DNA from 3 places in the Bacillus infantis NRRL B-14911 genome. Region 2 is predicted to be linked to each of the others. Evidence: riboswitches for the same ligand, from Rfam matches in the RefSeq annotation. Region 2 holds a riboswitch; each other region holds the start of a gene.
The links. A riboswitch is a leader RNA that binds a small molecule or an ion and turns the genes downstream of it on or off. The one in region 2 is predicted to bind thiamine pyrophosphate.
Positions count from the first base shown of each region.

Region 1: linked by a shared signal. The riboswitch ahead of thiM (hydroxyethylthiazole kinase) and the one ahead of thiW (energy coupling factor transporter S component ThiW) in region 2 are both predicted to bind thiamine pyrophosphate.
Region 3: linked by a shared signal. The riboswitch ahead of N288_RS07640 (ABC transporter substrate-binding protein) and the one ahead of thiW (energy coupling factor transporter S component ThiW) in region 2 are both predicted to bind thiamine pyrophosphate.

Region 1 covers NC_022524.1:2,426,643-2,430,544, forward strand. Annotated here, with positions in the region: gene thiE (thiamine phosphate synthase) at 1-378, opposite strand, end outside; gene thiD (bifunctional hydroxymethylpyrimidine kinase/phosphomethylpyrimidine kinase) at 365-1,198, opposite strand; gene thiM (hydroxyethylthiazole kinase) at 1,199-2,014, opposite strand; TPP riboswitch at 2,092-2,205, opposite strand; gene N288_RS12145 (ATP-binding sensor histidine kinase) at 2,267-3,902, opposite strand, start outside.
Region 2 covers NC_022524.1:2,706,655-2,710,556, reverse strand. Annotated here, with positions in the region: gene N288_RS13735 (hypothetical protein) at 1-164, opposite strand, end outside; gene N288_RS13730 (DedA family protein) at 387-992, shown strand; TPP riboswitch at 1,049-1,159, shown strand; TPP riboswitch at 1,396-1,506, shown strand; gene thiW (energy coupling factor transporter S component ThiW) at 1,585-2,136, shown strand; gene N288_RS13720 (solute carrier family 23 protein) at 2,102-3,457, shown strand; gene N288_RS13715 (LuxE/PaaK family acyltransferase) at 3,420-3,902, shown strand, end outside.
Region 3 covers NC_022524.1:1,489,097-1,492,998, reverse strand. Annotated here, with positions in the region: gene N288_RS07655 (NAD-dependent deacylase) at 1-383, opposite strand, end outside; gene N288_RS07650 (YkvA family protein) at 490-936, shown strand; gene N288_RS07645 (cell wall hydrolase) at 959-1,597, opposite strand; TPP riboswitch at 1,834-1,942, shown strand; gene N288_RS07640 (ABC transporter substrate-binding protein) at 2,105-3,103, shown strand; gene N288_RS07635 (thiamine-binding protein) at 3,115-3,405, shown strand; gene N288_RS07630 (ABC transporter permease) at 3,402-3,902, shown strand, end outside.

The DNA of each region.
Region 1 (3,902 bases), 280 kb from region 2:
TTCGTTCGCTTCCACAAGTGTATGGGCAGATACCCCCAAAATCTTATCCCCGATTTTCTCCCGTACTGCTTCGGCCGGCTCGTCCTCCTGCCCAATATGGACGCCGTCTGCGCCGATTTCACATGCCAGTTCTATGTCATCGTTGATGATAAAAGGAATGCCCCCTGTCCTGCACATCCGCTGAAGCTGCTCTGCAAGCACGTATTTTTCTTGCCTGCCAAGACATCCTGCCCCTTTCTCCCTGTACTGAAAAAGGGAGATCCCGCCTTTAATCGCCTCTTTCATAACCATATCCGGATTCTTAGTGCAGTTCGTGCTTCCCATGATAAAATAGACCTTTAACAGCTCTTTCATTCTTTGACTGTCAATTCGCGCCATATGCCAAGCCCTCTGCTTTCTGTCTATTGTTATATGCCCAGTGGTTTGTCGGGCCGTGGCCGCTCCCAAGGAGAAGATCATCTTCGATGGCTGCCTGGATGAAGTCTTTTCCAAGCCGGACACTCTCCTTTACAGAAAGCCCCTTCGCCAGTCCTGCCGTGATTGCTGCTGAAAAGGTGCAGCCGGTCCCATGGGTATTGACTGTATCCACCCTCCTGCCTTCAAACACATCAAAGCTGCTTCCATCAAAAAGCAAATCAGCAGCAGCTTCTTGATTTCCTGTTTCATGCCCCCCTTTAATGACTACATTGTGAGCGCCGAGCGCACATAATCTCCTGGCAGCTTCTTTCCGTTCGGCTAAAGAAGAGATTTTCATGCCGGTTATTGCTTCTGCTTCAGGAATATTAGGGGTGATGATTAGTGCGAGCGGGAGTAAATGTTCCTTCAGGGCTGCCATGGCGCTTTCCTGCAGGAGGCTAGCCCCTCCCTTGGCAATCATCACAGGATCGACGACCACCTTTGTCCATTGATAATGGCTGATAACAGCAGAAACAGCTTTAATGATGTCTGCATCAAAAAGCATGCCCGTTTTTAAAGCATCCGTCCCCATGTCGCTTCCAATGCTCTCTATCTGTTTACCTACAGCTTCGGCCGTCATCGGGAAGACCGCCTGCACGCCAGTGGTATTCTGAGCGGTGATTGCTGTCAGTGCTGACATGCCATAGACACCAAGTTCCTGGAAGGTCTTAAGGTCAGCCTGGATTCCGGCTCCGCCTCCACTGTCCGAACCCGCTATTGTCAATGCTTTCTTAATATTCATTTATATTTCTCCTTTGAGGACAGTAATGTCCGTCCTGTTTTCAAGATCCTCACCCTTAAGCAGGGCAAGGCTGTTAAGCAGCTCTATTTGAAAGGTTCCAGGTCCTTTGTTTCCCGCTGCTTCTGCAGCCATTTCTGCCGCTGCAGAGTATACAGCCAGCGCAGCCGCCGCGGCTTTCAGTGAGTCTGATTCAATTGCATGGAAAGCGCCTATGACCGATGACAGCAGGCAGCCGGTTCCTGTAACTTTTGTAAGGAGGCTGCTTCCGCCACTGATCCGGACAACTGTTATTCCATCAGAAATGATGTCCTCCTTCCCTGTAATAACAGTTACGGTGTTGAACAGTTTTGCAGCAAGAAGGGCTGTCTCTTCCGGGTTGCCGGCTTCCCCGCCGTCAACACCTTTAATTTCTCCTCCTTTTCCGGCAAGGTGAGATATTTCGGCTGCATTGCCGCGCAAAATGGAGATCGGCAGCTCTTCGAGAAGGTTTCTGCCTGTTTCAGTCCTGTAAGCTGTTGCACCTGCCCCGACCGGGTCAAGGATGATCGGCACTGAGTTTCTGCCCGCTGATTCTCCCGCAAGTTTCATAGATTTTACCACAGGGGAAGTAAGAGTGCCGATGTTCAGGACCAGCGCCCCTGCAATGCCGGCCATATCGGCAGCTTCTTCTGCAGCATGAGCCATGACAGGCGATGCCCCCAGCGCCAGCAGGCCGTTAGCGGTAAAATTGGTGACAACCATATTGGTGATATTATGTACAAGCGGCTTTTCAGCCCTAAGCTTTTCCAGCATCACTGCTATCTCTATTGTATTCATTCCCTTTTCTCCTTTCAGCAGCAAAAAAGCCAGGCCCTGAAAAGGACCTGGCAATTGTGCATAAAAATATAGCAAATAGTTCCACTTCGCTACTTTCCTACGCTGGCATCATCCAGATCAGGTCCAAAGGGTTAAAAAACGGGCCAGTTTTTCTCTCAGCCTGCTTTCCGCAGGCACCCCCAGTAGTTGCTTATTAGATTGACAATTACATAGTATCTTTTTTTGTCCCCGGCGTAAAGCGATAATCATTTACTAAACCATTTCTGCGGCAAAATGATAGATTGGCAGTTCAATGAAAACGGAAGTCCCTTCTCCTTCATTGCTCTCGGCCCAAATTTTACCATTATGCCTTGCGATGATTTCCCTTGTAATCGAAAGTCCGATGCCATTTCCGGCCGTCCTGCTGTTACTGCTTGCCTTGGTATAGTTCCTGTCAAAAATAAATGGAAGCCTTGCAGCCGGGATGCCGCTGCCGGTATCTGACAGGCATATCCTGACACTTCCGCCCTGGGATGCCAGCCTGGCGCTAAGGATCAAACCGCCAGTCTCTGTATGCCTGATGCTGTTTGAGACCAGATTGGAGAAGGCCTGCAGCAGACGGGCGGGATCTGCCTCCACCAACGGAACATTCTCAACATTCGTGTTTTCCAGATCCAGGACAAAATAAAGTCCTTTCTTTTCGGCTTCAAATTTAAATTGCTTCCTAATATTGACCAGCATCTGGCCAAGGGGCAAATAATCCATCTCAAACCGTATTTGGCCAGCCTCCATACGGGAAAGATCAAACAAGTCGCGGATCAGGACATTCAGTTCATTCAGGCGGCTGACACTTCGCTGAAGAAATTCTCTTTTTTGCTCTTCTGATTCGGCAATACCCTCCTGCACAGCTTCTATATAGCCCTTAACGGCAGCAAGCGGAGACCTTAAATCATGAGAGATGTCTGATAATATAGTGTTCTTTGCCTGCCTTGAGCGGTCGAGTTCTTTATTGGCCCTCTCCAGGCGGATATTTGCTTCATTCAGCTCTTCGGTCCGCCGGGCAACCCTTGCTTCCATCCTCTCATACAGATCTGCATTTTCCAAAGATATGGCTGCCTGAGAGGCAATCAATTCAAGAACCCGGAGATTTTCTTTTGTGAATGCATGCGAAATCTGGTTGTTTTCCAGGTACATCATACCCTTTACTTCACCCTTATTCAGGATCGGCAGGCAAATGAGCGACTTCAACAGCATCCTTTTGACATAAGGATCCCCTGAAATCAGACTGTTTTCACAGGCATAATCAAGAATGATTCCTTCTCTGCTCAGCTCTGCAAGTTCTATTGCCTGTTCGGACAGCATTTCTCTTCCTTGGACCGGCTCGAAGCGTTTTGGCCGTTCACCCCCACCGGCATACTCCCCGATCGTCCAAATTCCATCCCGTTTAAAGAGCAGAATCCCCCTGTCTGCTCCGCTGTAATGCATGGTAACCTCCATTAGCCGGGCCAGCAGATTTTCAAGCACTACTTCCCTGGATATGCTCTGGGCGGCGGAAACAAGGGCATACTCATCAAACTGAATGGAATGACTGGTTTCCGGTTCCTTCGGTAAGGAAATTTTAACCTTCTTCCGAAGATCATCAGCCTTGGCTTCTGCACCCCAAAGGCGATAGCATTTAAAAGCTTCTGAGAAAAAGGAACTTGCCATCCTGCTATATCCCTGCGCAGAAAAGTATCGGCCTGCACATTCATTTGCAAGGGCAGCATCCTGCAGGAAGCCGTTCTTTTCGGCTTCCTGAATGCTTTCATCATAAATATTAAAAAGATTGGAATCCCTCTTGGCAATCCTTCGGTATTCTGCTTTTAAAAGCAAGTATTTATGACGGAAATTCGACGGGGAAAGAGCTGCC
Region 2 (3,902 bases):
ACCCTTAATGATTCTACAGCAGCAGGCAATATAGCTTCCTCGTCATTTCCCAACCCGTTTTTTTTAGCAGCAAGGAGTACTTTATTCCACAATTCTGCAGATGCTTCATCATCCTCCATAAGATAACGTGCCATGCAGGCAAAAGCATCAGGGATAGCTTTCATGGACATCCTCCTCATTAAGAGTCTCCATAAAACATATGCACTTCAAGAACAAATGTTCTTGTTTTTGGTCTTGTGCAAGTTATTGTTTGATTATTTTTCAGGATGAGTTATTCTAATTTCATCTGAATGGCCTGAACTTATAGGGAATTTCCTTTTCCTGAAGGGGAGGAAACAGAATTTAACGTTAATTAACTGATATGCTTTTTCGTCTTGGGAGGTATTATGGAGAACTGGATTAAAGATGTGATTGAACAATTCGGATATGCAGGAATTTTCCTGCTGATTGCGCTTGAGAACATTTTTCCCCCTATCCCGTCTGAAATTATATTGACATTTGGCGGCTTCATGACGGCACAAACAAATATTACTGTTATTGGAACGATTGCAGCGGCTACCCTTGGCTCGACAGTGGGCGCTGCTTTGCTATACGGGGCGGGCCTTTTACTGAGCCGAAACAGGTTTGAGAGAATGATAGACAGGTGGGGAGGCATACTCCGCCTGAAAAAGGCTGATTTAGATAAAGCTTTTGGATGGTTTGACCGCTACGGTTATTGGACAATTCTGATATGCCGGATGATCCCGCTGGTAAGAAGCCTGATTTCCATTCCTGCCGGGATGGCAAAAATGAACTTTCCGCTGTTTCTGCTATTTACAGTCATCGGCACATTGATCTGGAATACAATCCTTGTAAATATTGGAGCGGCCTTTGGTGATTCATGGGAAACGGCAGTGGGGTATCTGGATATGTATTCTAATGTGGTGTATATGCTGATTGCGGCGGCTGTTATTGGCGCAGCTTTCTTTTTGATCAGGCGCAGGAAGAAATAAACATTGTCTTTACTTTTGACAGTAACAAAGTTATGATGATTCTTAATTGGATATTGTGTGACTGCTAGGGGTGTCCGCACAGGCGGGCTGAGAGGAAAACCGATGTTTTTTAACCCTTTGGACCTGAACTGGATCATGCCAGCGTAGGAAAGTAGAATGAGCAACAGTACTTTTTTTATGTGTGCAAAAGCCTGGTCCTTCTTTCATATGGGGACCGGGCTTTTTTAGTGGGGATCAAAAGAGCAGTAATCTTAAAATTGATTGGAAGCCTATATCAGTTCCTTCTTGATAGATTCCTATACCAGCAGGAATTAACGGTAAAATGGCCGGCACTTCATTTTAAAAACTCTAAGCCAGGCCGTTAAAGGTCTAAACAGCCTTATATCCAAGATAAGTTAATACATAAAAGCACTGGGGGAGCCGGAGGAGTCCGGCTGAGAGTGGGCCTTTTTCGGCCCTGACCCTTATACCTGATCCGGGTTATGCCGGCGGAGGGAAGTGCGGGATTTTATGCTGCGGCTGGCAAAGAGCCGGCATGTTAACCCCTCCGCCTCCATTCCCTCAGTGCAAATTAGCATGGAGGGATTTTTGTATGGGTAAAACACAAAGATTAACTGCTGCTGCAATGATGGCTGCAGTGGGAACGCTGTCAGGCAGCATGCTGTATATTCCGCTTGGCTTTACAAAAGTATTCCCGGTCCAACATCTGCTGAATGTGCTGTCAGCCGTATTGCTTGGCCCTTATTACACCGTGGCACAGGCGTTATGTATATCGCTGCTCAGGAATCTAATGGGAACCGGCTCAGTATTTGCTTTTCCAGGGAGCATGGCAGGTGCGCTGCTTGCAGCGCTTCTCTACAGCAGGACAAAAAAGCTGTCGATGGCCTTTACTGGGGAAGTGATTGGCACCGGCATCATCGGTGCGCTCCTTTCATATCCGCTTGCCACCATGATCATGGGGCAGAAGGCCGCACTATTCGGCTTTATTCCGCTCTTTATCTTCAGTTCGACTGCCGGAGCCCTACTGGGAATCATTATTTTGGCCATTCTGAAGAAAAAACGGACACCGATTTTCGAACAGGTCAATTTAAAGGATGAGGAGAATGAAGATGGACGAAAGAAGAACAGAATCCAGCACGGATGAGATATTAATAGGATTGGAAGAAAAGCTTCCGCCGGGAAAAACCGTTTTATATGGGCTCCAGCACGTTTTTGTCTCGAATGTCTGGCTGGATCCCATCTTTGTGGCAGCTATGATCGGACTGCCATTTGCATTATCGGCTAATATGGTGAACAGCATCTTCATTGCAGCCGGTATTGTCACCTTTATACAGGCGACAAAGCTGGTCCGCCTGCCGATCATTCAGGGACCGTCAGCTGCATTTGATGCAATTATGATTTCAGCCGGCAAGGCGAATGGGCTTGCTGCAGCAACCGGGGGCATCCTGGTGAGTGCCGCCATTGTGTTCCTTTTATCAATAACCGGGGTGCTTGGGCGCTTGAGGGCCCTGTTCACACCAGTCATCTCCGGGACCGTCATTTTCTTAGTCGGGATCTCGCTTGCCGGGTTCACTTTGCATGAATTTCTGGGAGGCTCTCCGGGTGATGAAGGGTTTGCCAGTCCATCAACCCTGCTGCTGTCGATAACAACAGCTTTGATTGTCCTTGGCCTTTCTTTGTTCGGAAAAGGTCTTTGGAAGTCTTTTTCGTTTTTGATTGCTTTGATTGCAGGCGATGCACTTGCTTTTTCGCTGGGAAAAGCTGATTTTGCCATGATCAAGGAAAGTGCATGGTTTGGCCTTCCACAGTTGCTTCCGTATGGACTTACATTTGAATGGGCAGCCTTCCTGACCTTTTTCATTGCGTATCTTGTGGCTGTAATAGAGGCAATGGGCGTTTATCAGGCGTCCTCTGCGATGCTGAAAACGGAGCTGACAGCCAAAAGGATCCGCGGCGGTTTTGCGGGAGAGTCGGCGGGCTCTTTTGTGTCAGCGTTGATCGGCGGATTTCCGACGACAGCTTATGCGCAGAATGTCGGCCTGCTGCGTTTGACCGGGGTTGGCTCAAGATACCCGGTCATGGCTGCTGCTGTCATCTTCCTGGTGCTCGGGCTTGTGCCTAAAGCGGGCGCACTCCTGGCTCTGACGCCGGCCCCGGTTGTCGGCGGAATCTTCCTGCCGGCTGCCGCAACGCTGGTGTTCACAGGGATCTCGATTCTGGCAAAGGCGGAAGCTACTCAAATCAACTATATGATTGTCGGGCTTTCCATGCTGCTGGCCATATCACTGCCTTCATATGCTGTGAATGCGTCAGGAATAGCAGGGACATTCCTGACGAACAGCATCTTAATCGGAGCATTCACTAGCATCTTTCTTCAGCTGTCTTTAGTCAATCTCCCAAATCTGTTTAAGAAAGGAGCGGCAAGTGATGAAAAAAGAATCGATCAGTTTGATAGCGGAAATTAAAGATTTTATCGAAGCAGGGAAAGATTCTGATGAGAGGTTTGGCAGACTGGCGCTTAAACTTTTCAGCTATCAGTATGAGAATAACTTATTTTATAAAAACTTTTGCCAGGCTAAAAGGAAGACTCCCTTTACAGTGCACACATGGGAAGAAATTCCCCCTATGCCGGTTCATGGTTTTAAAGATCTGACACTAACCTGCGAACCGGCTGAAGAGGCGGAGGCAGTCTTTATGACCAGTGGGACGACCAATCCTGATGCTAAGGGTAAGAACTTTCATCCGGATTTATCCTTGTGGGATCTCTCCATGAAAGGCCCTTTCAAAAACTTTGTACTGCCTGACCGGGAAAAGATGGCCATTTTTGTACTGTCACCATCAGATGAGTATAACAAAAACTCTTCCCTTTCCCGCTACCTTACCAATGCTGTCTTTTATTACGGCAATGAG
Region 3 (3,902 bases), 1.2 Mb from region 2:
ATTTTCCCGCATGTCTGGCAATGGACCTGCTGCAGTGTACCATGCAGTTCAGCCACATTTCTGCTTCCTGCCGCCTGATGAAAACCGTCTACATTCTGTGTAATGATGCTTTGGACAATTCCCCTCCTTTCCCAGTCTGCCAATATATAATGCCCTGCATGGGGACTGCATTCCTTCAGCCCCATAACTCTGCGGCGATAAAATTCAATGAATTCGCTGACATGATGGTTGAGAGCTTCTGTACTGGCAATTTTCCCATAATCCACTGTATTCGTTAACCCGCTTCCTGCAGACCGGAAATCAGGCAGCCCGCTTTCTGTTGACATGCCTGCACCAGTCAATATAACCGTATAGCTTGACTCTTTCAGCCACTCTAAAAGCATAAGGACACCTCGCTTTTTTCTCTATTATAAACTTTTCCGGGGTTCAACCATCCGAAAATGGGATAAAAGTATAAAAAAGAATCTTTTAACCGGAAGGATGTTATATATGAAGACTTTCAAAAAGGAAGATTACGAAAAGGAGTATAAAAAATATGAGAGCCGCGCTGCAAAATACTTAAATGATCCGGGCAAAACAAGCGGGCTTCTTTCCAAAGCAAGCAAAAAAGCCGATTCCAGGAAAAATTCCCTATCTGAAGTATGGGACAAGCTTCAGCTCCTGTTTGAACTCATTAAAGCCTACTCAAAGGGACAGTATAGGGACATTTCTGCAAAAACAGCTGTTACGGTCATTGCTGGCATTCTCTATTTTGTGTCTCCCCTGGATCTTGTCCCCGACTTTCTTGCCGGAATCGGCATATTGGATGATGCCGCAATCATCGGCTTTATCATCAAGCAAATCGCCAATGAGCTTGAAAGATTTAAGCTATGGAGAGAAACACAGCCAGACAATATTATAGATATGGAAGAAGACAGCAAAAAAACTCTTGTATAGCAACAAGAGTTTTTTCTTTATTCTATTTCGCAAACCGGTGGTTGCCGATTTCTTTTGTAACGGCCCTTGTGCGGAGCCATTTGCTGTTAGTCTGGTCAGGATTAAAGAAAAACAGGGACTCACCGTCTTTTCTTTCTTCAGTCAATGCCTCCTGGACTGCTTTCTGTGAATCCTTCCCTGCCGGTTTATTGATCATCCCATTGTCCACAGGCTCAAATTGCCTGTCTTCGTAAATAACTTCTTTGACTGTGTCCGGAAATTTTTCGTCCTTCATTCTATTGAGGACCACTTCAGCCACAGCGACTTTTCCGGCATGCGGCTCACCTTTTGCCTCCGCATGCACAAGCCTTGCCAAAAGATCTTTTTCTCCTTTAGATAAGCTGACCTTTTGTTCTGTTATCCGCTTCTTTTTCTTTGGAGCAGACGGAATGATGAGCTTATCTCCGGCAAATATCTTTTCATCCTTTTTATAATTAGCCTTCTGTATATCCTCTGCAGCCACACCAAATTGCCTGCTGAGCTTCGAAAGGCTATCCTCTTCTTTTACAGTATATATATCGACATTATCAATCGTCTTGGCAAATGCTTGTTTTCCGGGATTTTGGACAATCTGGAATGAGATCAGCATGAATGCAGCAATCATTAAGGCAAGATATTTCATGTCTTCTCCTCCATTCAATCTTTTTTCAACATTCCTTACCCTATCACAGATAAAGATTCAGTTCCAAACTTAATTCTTTCCATGGCAGCACAGGGATATATAGGGATAACTCCGAATTTTCCGGAAGAAAGCTGTTTCAATGCCATTGCAGAGAATATCTGTTATAATGGACCATGATTCCCGGATGAATGCGGGAGCTCTGAACGGACCGGCTGCTTTATGCGGCTGTAAATAGGAGAGAATTGTGGGGGAACCGGGCACGGTTGAGACTTTATTTTTACAATAAAGGACCCTTTGAACCTGATCTGGAGAGATGCCAGCGTAGGAAACATATTCTTAATTGATGAATGTTTTTTATTGCGCACGGGTTCTGAAATCCGGGCGCTTTTTTGTTTGCATCGGGATATAAAGGAACAGCACCTCCGCCCGCGGTTGTCCAGAATTAGTTTATGCCATTAACCGGCGGTCTTTTTGGAATAATATCAGAAACAGCATGGAGGATTGATCATGAAGAAATGGCTCAGCGCATTGTGCACTGTCTGCCTGCTTGCCGGCTGCACCGGAGGACAGACTGGTCAGGAAGAAAGACAAGCTGATAAAGGGCAGGACCTGGAAAAGATAACGGTTGTCCTTGACTGGACACCAAATACTAATCACACTGGACTTTACGCTGCCAAAGCAAAGAATTTTTTCAAAGAAAATGGCCTTGATGCAGAAATCATCATGCCTGGTGACGCTGGAGCAGACCAGCTGGTTGCTTCCGGTAAGGCCGACTTTGGCGTCAGCTATCAGGAAAGTATTACACAGGCACGGGTTCAGGGTGTCCCGCTTGTGTCGGTAGCCGCCGTCATACAGCATAATACGTCCGGCTTTGCTTCTCCTGCAGCAAAAAATATCGACTCGCCAAAGGATTTTGCCGGGAAAAAATATGGAGGCTGGGGATCGCCTGTTGAGGAATCTGTTATCGCCTCATTAATGAAGCAGGAAAATGCAGATGTCTCTGATGTTTCCTTTGTTAACATGGGGGATGCCGATTTCTTTACAGCTGTTAAAAGGGATATCGATTTTGCCTGGATTTATTATGGGTGGACTGGCGTCGAGGCGGAGCTTCGCGGAGAAGATCTGAATATGGTCTACCTTACCGACTATTCCGATAAACTCGATTATTATACACCTGTTCTGGCTACAAATGAGAAAATGATCAAAAATAGTCCTGATACTGTCAGAGCCTTTGTAAAAGCAGCATCACAGGGCTATCAGTTTGCAATCAAGAATCCGGAAGAAGCTGCTGATATCCTGCTTGAGGCTGCACCTGATTTAGACGCCGAGCTGGTCAAGAAAAGCCAGGAATGGCTGTCTCCAAAATATCAGGATGATGCAGAACAATGGGGAGAACAGAGTATAGAGGTTTGGGAAAACTATGCCCAATGGATGTATGAAAATAAACTGCTGGACAGCGAGCTGGACGCTGAAAAAGCTTTTACCAATGAATTTTTGCCAGAATAGGAGGAACCATAATGGCCAGTACACTGATCAGCATTCAGATTATACCTAAAACAAAAAACGGGGAAGATGTTATTCCATATGTAGATGAAGCAATTAAAATCATTGCAGAATCCGGAGTGAAATACGAGGTCCATCCACTGGAGACAACGATGGAAGGCGAGCTTGAAGAGCTATTCCGGATCATCGCAAGGATGAATGAAAGAATGATTGCAATGGGAAGCAAAAATGTGATTTCTCAAGTCAAAATTCTGTTTCAGCCTGATGGGATCACGATGGATGACCTGACGGATAAATACAAATGAAGAAAGTGGCTGTAAAAGGATGGAAGCCGGCAGCGGTTCTCCTCCTTTTGTTCATTCTCTGGGAAGCAGCAGTAAGGCTGGCAGAAGTCCCTGCCTGGCTCCTGCCGCCGCCCTCTGACATCATGGCTGAATCTGTGGAAAGCTGGGCCCGTTTTTCCGGCCACCTGGCGTCAACTGTGCTATTATCACTGGCCGGCTTTGCACTGGGGACTGTTTTCGGGCTCACCGCGGCCATCATCCTTCACCGTCTGCCGGCTGTAAGGGAATCTGTTTACCCGCTGCTGATACTATCCCAGAATGTCCCTGTCATCGTCCTTGCCCCTCTCCTTGTCATCTGGTTCGGGTTTGGGCTGCTGCCGAAATTTATTGTCATTATTCTTGTCTGTTTTTTTCCAATCACTGTGGCAGCTTTGGACGGTTTCAGGCAGGTTCCAGCCGAGCTTAAGCATTATATGGCCATGTCAGGAGCCACCAAAAGGCAGCTGTTCTGGAAGCTG